2 regions of the Paenibacillus sp. JL3B1040 genome follow, and region 2 is predicted to be linked to the other one. Evidence: a T-box and tRNA genes for the amino acid it is inferred to sense, from the RefSeq annotation. Region 2 holds a T-box; the other holds one or more tRNA genes.
The links. The T-box of region 2 lies ahead of leuS (leucine--tRNA ligase). A T-box ahead of a tRNA ligase gene usually reads a tRNA of that ligase, here a tRNA-Leu.
Positions count from the first base shown of each region.

Region 1: it encodes a tRNA-Leu, which carries the amino acid that the T-box ahead of leuS (leucine--tRNA ligase) is inferred to sense. The anticodon was not compared.

Region 1 is NZ_CM169317.1:3,587,302-3,591,422, forward strand. Features, by position in the region: gene ACZF99_RS16310 (Ig-like domain-containing protein) at 1-1,679, opposite strand, end outside; tRNA gene ACZF99_RS16315 (tRNA-Leu) at 1,863-1,948, opposite strand; gene ACZF99_RS16320 (hypothetical protein) at 2,112-2,315, shown strand; gene ACZF99_RS16325 (aspartyl-phosphate phosphatase Spo0E family protein) at 2,837-2,995, shown strand; gene ACZF99_RS16330 (DUF6199 family natural product biosynthesis protein) at 3,380-3,517, shown strand; tRNA gene ACZF99_RS16335 (tRNA-Ile) at 3,609-3,682, opposite strand; tRNA gene ACZF99_RS16340 (tRNA-Met) at 3,696-3,769, opposite strand; gene ACZF99_RS16345 (hypothetical protein) at 3,830-4,009, opposite strand.
Region 2 is NZ_CM169317.1:3,769,937-3,774,057, forward strand. Features, by position in the region: gene leuS (leucine--tRNA ligase) at 1-2,238, opposite strand, end outside; T-box leader at 2,359-2,576, opposite strand; gene ACZF99_RS17115 (glycoside hydrolase family 3 C-terminal domain-containing protein) at 2,671-4,121, opposite strand, start outside.

The sequences.
Region 1 (4,121 bases), 180 kb from region 2:
TTCAGTACCGCGTTCGTCCCCGTTAAAGTCCATTCCACGCCCGTAAGGCCGGAGACCTCCTCCCCGTTTTCATACACGGCAGTTACATTCGGCAGCGCCGTTTCCTCGCCCATCACGATGCTCATCGAAGTTTCCGGAACCAGGAGAGTCAACACCTTCTCTTTTACGTTCACTTTAACGGTAAAGTTGCTGTCCAGCACTCCGCGGATCGGGAAATTCCCATTGGGGGTCAAGCCTGCGCTGATCTCGGGAAGTTTGCCCGTGATCGTCAATGTCGTCGAAAGCGCGGTATTATCATTATCCTTCGTGACGATTTTACCGTCCTCGATCTTTGCAATGTCTTCCTTATCCAAGGTCCAGACGATTTCATTGCTAAAATCGAGCTTCTCGCCGTCCAGCTTCGTCGCCGTGACTTTCGGCAAGCTGACCGACTCCCCTTTGTAAACGTCCAACTCGGCTTTTTCCGCTTCCAGCTTGATAATGGTCGGGTGAACCGTCAGCTTGAAGCTCTTGCTTACGCCCTGATAGCTCGCTTTAATGGTCGTGGTTCCGGCCGCTTTGGTCGAAATGACGCCATTTGCATCCACGGTTGCGATTAATTTGTTGGAGGAAGACCAGTTAGCTTGGCTGGTGACATCCTTGGTTTCATTGGCGCTGCTTCTCACACCGGCATGCATGCTCAGCGTTTCGCCGATGAACACCGTTTGATCGCCGGACGGCGTCAGCAGAATAGCCTCGTACGGCGCGCGCACGTAGATGTCTACGCTCACTTGAGCACCGTGATAGGTGGCGGTAATCGTCGTTTTGCCCGTCGACAAAATCTTAACGACCCCCTCTTCCACGGTAGCGACACCGTTATCCGAAGAAGCCCAGGTCGCTTTGTCCGAAACGTCATTTGTGTTATTCAAATCGCTGGCCAACACCGTCTTAACCCGAAGCTTCACTTCTTTGTCGGCCGTGATTTGCTCCAGATCTTCCTCCTCGCCGATGACGACGTCGGATGAGCCCTCGACCCGGTACATTTTCAAACCAGAATACGGGGAAGTGACCTTGGCTTTGAACGAAGCGGTCAGACCGGCATATTTGGCCGTAATCGTGGCTTCCCCGGCGCTGACCAAAGTGATTTTACCCTTCTCGATCGTTAGTACGCCGGTATTGGAGGAAGACCACTCCGCGTCGGCCGTAACGTCCTTCGGTTCAATCGCCCCATTGTCCACCTTTGCCTTGGCCGTGACGGTCAGATCCGATTCGGAGCTGTCCAGGCTATATTTTCCGTCCAACTTGTAATCCAAGGTTAATGCGGAGTAGGTATCCGTAACTTTAATGGTGATAATCGAAACGGACCCGACTTCCGTGGTTGGGTTGTTATATTCCGCCGTTACGGTAGCCGTACCGCTTTTCAGGGCTGTTACCAAACCACCGCTGACCTTAACTACGCTAACGTCAGAGGTTGTCCAATTTACAGTAGTGGTCACATCTTTTGTGCCACCCCCTTCTAGTAAAGCATTAACTTTCAACTGCTTCGTCTTGCCCACGCCGAGCTCAATGGTCGTATTCGCTCCCTCGATATTAATCTCCTTGATGTCCCCAGTCGCCGCAAACACGCCTGTCGGAACCATCACCGAAAGGAGCAGCGTCATAATGAGCAGCCAATACGTCATTTTCCTGTTAGCAATCATTGATTTCTCTCCTTTATCCTTATTGCTAAATCATGCTAAATTACCGGAACCTTTTTCCAGCCCTCTGCGTTTTATATCGACATTTGGTAGTCGTTTCGTAATGTTTTGAATCGAAAATAATCCTTTTTTCCTATATAAAAAGAGAGCCTATTCGCCTACCGAATACGCTCTCTCCTTTAAAGATGCCGAGGACCGGGCTCGAACCGGTACGGTTGTCACCAACCGCAGGATTTTAAGTCCTGTGCGTCTGCCTATTCCGCCACCCCGGCATAACTTGAAAAAATCCCGTATCTAAGATTATATACAGAAACGACATTAAATTCAACCAAATATTCGAGCCCGTCTCGTCCGATAAACTATTCGATCGTAATTTGTGGTAAGTTGTTTGTAGCGTTGATCGTTCTAATTTCTGAAAAGGTGAGGTTTGGTTTCATGCATGAATTAAAAATGGCGGTTACGCTCGGTCACCAAGTAGTCGTGCAACTGCACGACGGACAAATGATGACCGGACTGCCCAAGTGGGGTTCCGCGCCCGACAAGGTACAGCTGCGCACGGCGGAAGGAGCCGTGTGGGTCCGGCTTGACGAAATCCATCACGTAACGCGGATCATCCCGTTTGGAAAGTCTCCGGATTAGCTTGCAACCTTTTTATTAGCCCTCCTCTAGGTGTTGTTACAACACAAATAACAAGACGAGGTAAGCCCCCATGTTCAAACGTAATCCAGCCTGTTGTCCGCCGCAGCCATGTTGGGTCTGTCGCTAGCTGGAGAAGGCCTCGCACCCGTAGGCACCTTTTATGACGTGGCCATCGGCAGCTCCGATATTCGTGCAGAGGCCCCCCTAATAATGCGGTTGAATCCTTAACCGCCCCCCTGCCCCGTCTCAGGGCGGCAAGTAATCGCGTTTCTATCAACGGTGAAGGACCGCCCGGCGGTCCTTTTTACTTCCGTAAAACCTTCAATTTAAACAAAATTCACCGGATCGACAGTTTTTTGCATTTTATCTCAGGATTTAGGGAGGATTTACAAAAACGGACATAGAAAGTATAGTTACCACTTTAGCCTGGTGCGGACAGATATAAAGTGGGATCCGCAGGACGGTCGCCAGTGCACAGCGGACGTATGACATAGATACTTCAATTCTGGGAGTTGTTCGCCTTGGATCTGATCTTCAAAATTGAAGAGCTCCGGATGGAATTAAACCGACTCGCCGGAAGCAAACGTCTGGCCGATCGAGAATTGGTCAAGATAAGTCAACGACTGGACGAATTGCTCAACGAATATCATCGTTTGGTGATCCAAAAGCAATTCAAATGATTCAGGGAGCCGCGAAAGCGGCTCCTTTTTCTATACATTCCAACCCTAGAACCTGCCATCTTCCAAAAGAGGGAACGTTTGTCGTTCTGGAAAGCTTCTCCAAGAATCGCAACTGTGGAGAACGTTAAACGTATATCTATCATAGATAAGAATTCGTACAGGAGGGCACCCCTACCTATGAAGATCAACAACTCCCGTTTAACCAAATGGGCGGATTGGCTTACCTGGATTTCAGACATCATAGCGTATCTGCCCCGGCTTATTTTAAAATGGGTTCAAAATGGTTAAGGAGGGCTTAGTATCCGATTTCTCCTTGTCATCGTCTCATTTGTCTTTATCGGCTTAGGGATCCTCGTCCGCAGAAAACCCGATGTATTCTGGCGAATGAATGAGTCTTGGAAGGTCCTGGGGGATGCCGAACCCAGCGAGGCCTACCTGGAATCCATGAGATTCAGAGGTTTCATTAGCCTTATCATCGGCGGGTATTTTCTAGTTTGGGCCATACTGGTGATCGTGCTGTAACCGGAGTTTTGTACGCAGTGTTGGCCACTCACGCCCCTATAACTCCAAAACATAGCAAAACCCCCTTGATAATCAAGGGGGTTCGCGCATATGGGCCCTACAGGACTCGAACCTGTGACCAATCGGTTATGAGCCGACCGCTCTAACCAACTGAGCTAAGGGCCCGGAGAAACTTGGATTGCGGGGGCAGGATTTGAACCTGCGGCCTTCGGGTTATGAGCCCGACGAGCTACCGGGCTGCTCCACCCCGCGTCAATAAATAGCGACAATTAATAATATACACGATTCCCATGGGAGGCGTCAAGCGGTACATCATGGAATAAAACGCACACCGTATTTGCCCTTGCGGGAGCGGAAGATTTCGATTTGCCGCATGTCGTCGAAACCGTAGATCCAGCCGTCTTGCTCCAAGCGCCGAGCCAGGCACCCGGCTTGGAATTTCGTTCTGTACAATTTATTAAAATAGACCCAACGCATAACTTTTCCGTCCATCCTTTCGTAGATTCGCAATTGTCCTTGCCTTGCCTATAGAATGCCCAATCTTAACAAAAAAAGCCGCCGGATCTCGTCCGGCGGCCTCATGTTGACCTGGTAATTTTTGTAC
Region 2 (4,121 bases):
AGCCTCGTCGTACTCCGGCCACGGTTCGTACGTAATCGTGTCGGTATGGCCAAGGCGCTCCCACAGCTCTTCCGCCAAATGCGGCGCCAACGGGGACAGCAGCTGCACGAATTGCTCCGCCGCCGCTTTCGGTACGGCGTCCGTTTTGTACGCTTCGTTGACGAAGATCATCAACTGGCTGATCGCCGTGTTGAAGCGCAGATTTTCAAAATCCTCCGTGACTTTCTTGATCGTCTTGTGCCAAGTACGCTTAAACTCGTCGCTGCCGCCGTCCGCCGTAATTTTCGGATTCAGGCTGCCGTCTTCGGCGACGAACAGCCGCCAGACGCGGGACAAGAAGCGGTGAATGCCCTCCACGCCGCTGGCGCTCCACGGTTTGGTCGCTTCCAGCGGCCCCATGAACATTTCATAGACGCGCAGCGTATCCGCGCCGTATTCGTTTACGATTTCGTCCGGATTGATGACGTTGCCGCGGGATTTACTCATCTTCTCGTTGTTGGTGCCGAGAATCATCCCCTGGTTCACCAGCTTGTGGAACGGTTCCTTGGTCGTGACTACGCCGAGATCGTACAGCACTTTGTGCCAGAAGCGGGCATAGAGCAGGTGAAGCACCGCATGCTCGGCTCCGCCGATGTAAAGATCGACCGGCAGCCATTCCTGCTGCTTCTCCTTCGAGCACAGCTCCTTGTCGTTGTGCGGGTCGATATAACGCAGGTAATACCAGCAGCTGCCGGCCCATTGCGGCATCGTGTTCGTCTCGCGGCGAGCCGGCTTGCCCGTTTTCGGATCCACGGTGTTCACCCAGTCGGTAACGTTCGCCAGCGGCGACTCCCCGGTACCCGACGGCTTGATTGCGTCGACGTCCGGCAGGACGAGCGGTAGCTGATCTTCCGGCACCGGCTTCATCGTGCCGTCTTCCAGATGCAGAATCGGGATCGGTTCGCCCCAATACCGTTGGCGGCTGAACAACCAGTCGCGCAAGCGGTAAGTCACTTTGCCGCGGCCTTTGCCGTTCTCCTCCAACCAGGAGATCATCTTCTTGATCCCTTCCTCTTTGCCCAGCCCGTTCAGGAAGCCGGAGTTCACATGCGCCCCGTCGCCCGTATAAGCCGCCTTCGCCAGATCGCCGCCTTCGAGCACCTCGATGATCGGCAGCTCGAACTGTTTGGCGAATTCATAGTCGCGCTCGTCATGTCCCGGCACGGCCATGATCGCGCCGGTACCGTAACCCGCCAGCACGTAGTCGGCGATCCAGATCGGCAGCTTCGCGCCGTTCACCGGATTGATCGCGTAAGCGCCGGTGAAGACCCCGGTTTTCTCCTTCGCCAAATCGGTACGCTCCAGATCGCTTTTGCGCGCGGCTTGGTCCTGGTAGGCTTGAACCGCTTCACGTTGACCGTCCGTCGTAATCGTCCTGACCAGTTCATGCTCCGGCGCAAGCACCGCATAGGTGGCCCCGAACAGCGTATCCGGGCGCGTCGTAAAGACGGTCAGGGAGGCGTCCTGGCCTTCGACCTCGAACACGACTTCGGCTCCTTCGGATTTTCCGATCCAGTTGCGCTGCATGTCCTTGATGCTTTCCGACCAATCGAGTTCCTCGAGGTCCTCCAGCAGCCGTTCGGCGTATTCGGTGATTTTCAGCACCCACTGGCGCATCGGCTTGCGGATGACCGGATGGCCGCCGCGTTCGCTCTTGCCGTCGATGACCTCCTCGTTCGCCAATACCGTCCCGAGTGCCGGACACCAGTTTACCGGAACTTCGGCCACATAAGCCAACCCTTTGTTGTACAGCTGGATAAAAATCCATTGCGTCCATTTGTAATAATCCGGATCGGTCGTGCTGATCTCGCGGTCCCAATCGTAGGAGAAGCCCAGCGATTTGATCTGACGCCGGAAATTGTTGATGTTCTTGACCGTGATGTCGCGCGGATGCTCACCCGTATCGAGCGCATGCTGCTCCGCCGGTAGGCCGAAAGCGTCCCAGCCCATCGGATGCAGCACATTGTAGCCGCGCATCCGTTTAAAGCGGGAGACGATATCCGTGGCCGTATATCCCTCCGGATGGCCTACGTGCAGACCCGCTCCCGATGGATAAGGGAACATGTCGAGCGCGTAAAACTTCGGTTTGCCCGCCTCTTCCCGTGTTTTGAAGGTGTGATGCTCATCCCAGTATGCCTGCCACTTCGGTTCGATGGCCTGGGCCCGGTAAACGTCATGGGGCACGTTTTGGTCCGCCATAATTCAATATCCTCCTTGAGCTTGCTATGATTTAGTAAGGGTTCATCAAGCCCGGCCCAAAGCCGGCGTTCTGAACTTCCTTGCAAAAAACAAAAACCTCCCGACCCGTAGCGTATCATCGCTAGGGACGAGAGGAGATTTCCCGTGGTACCACCCTAGTTAGCGTCGGACATGCTTTGTCCTAGCTCCCTTTGCACCCTTAACGCGGGCAAAACGATGATGATTTGAGGCATCATAACTCCAAGGCGAGTTCGTCTGCATTCCCCAACCGGCTTGCACCAAACGCCGGCTCTCTGGATGGCGGAATCCAAATTACTATTCCTCTTCAAAGTTCCACAATATAGAATTGGATTATCAATCATTATATCCAATTCGCCGCCCTAAAGTCAACGGCGGACCTTCGCTCCAGTCGAGCAAAGATCCGCCGCCGAATTAGTTGCGATTAACCCGGTTTAGCAATGTCTCCATGTCTCTTTCCCGGAGACCGCCCTTGCTAAGCGAGACAAGCGCCCGCAGCGGCAGGAAATGCAGATCGGCCTCGGCGATATCCGCGGGTTTGTCCTCCGGAAAGATGCCGCTGTTCGCTTTAAATTGCTCAATCAACTCCAGCGTCAACCGGTCAAGCTCTCCTCCCGCAAGCAGATCGCCTAAGGTCGAATTCCGCGTAAACCGACGCTCTCTCTTAGCCGTGCTCTCTACAAAAACCGATGCTTCGGCCGCGATGTCCCGGGATGAACGACCGATCAGAATATCGAACACACCGCTCTCGACGTACCAGTCCCCCAGCTCGGTGTCATAGTAGGCGAACGCTCTTCGGTTCAGCTCGAAGACTACCGTCTTCTCTTCCCCCGGCTCCAGTTCGATCTTCTCAAAGGCCTTCAGCTCCCGGGGCGGACGGGCTGCGCTAGATTCCCGATCGCCGACGTACAACTGTACGATCTCCTTGCCGGTGACTCCGCCGGTATTTTTCACCCGTACGCTGACCGTTAAGGTCTCATCCTCCCGGATCCGGGAATCGCCCAGAATCAAATCGCTGTATTCGAACCGGGTATAGCTCAGACCGTGACCAAACGGGAACAGCGGCTCGATCGCTTTGGCGTCATAGTACCGGTAACCGACGAATATTCCTTCTCGATATTCGGCCCGGTCATTCTCGCCCGGAAAGAAGGGGTGGGAAGGGTTGTGCTCCAAATCCGCCGGGAAGGTCTCGGCCAGCTTGCCGCATGGATTGGCGTCGCCGAACAGCAGATCGGCCAACGCTCCGCCACTCGCCTGTCCGCCCAAATATGCTTCGAGCACGGCCCGGGTATTGCCGATCCAAGGCATTTCCACCGGCGAGCCGTTGCTAAGGACAACGACCAAATTGCGCTGGACGCGGGCTACTTCCTCAATCAGGCGGATATGATTATCCGGTAAGCGCAGATGCTTGCGGTCATATCCTTCCGTTTCATAGCGGTCCGGCAAACCGGCAAAAATCACGGCAACGTCCGCCGTCTTGGCCGTTTCCACGGCTTCCGCAAGCAAAGCGGCATCCACCTCGTCATCGTCCAGACGGTATCCTTGCGCATAGTTGAGCTGTGCCGGGTTCTCTACCTTACGGCCGATTTCTTCATAAATATCATCCAGCCGGGTAGGCACAATATGCGAGCTGCCCCCACCCTGATATCTCGGCTGCCGCGCAAAGCCGCCGATAACGGCGAGGTTTGCCGACTTGGAGAGCGGAAGTATTCCTTGTTCGTTCCTGAGCAGTACCATGCTTTCGCGGGCAATCCTCCGGGCTAATTCATGATGCTCCGCCACATCGAAGGAAGCTTGCTCTCGCTTGGCCGCATGACCCTTGAACGCCAACTCCAGCAGCGCCTTCACCGCTCGATCCAGCACCG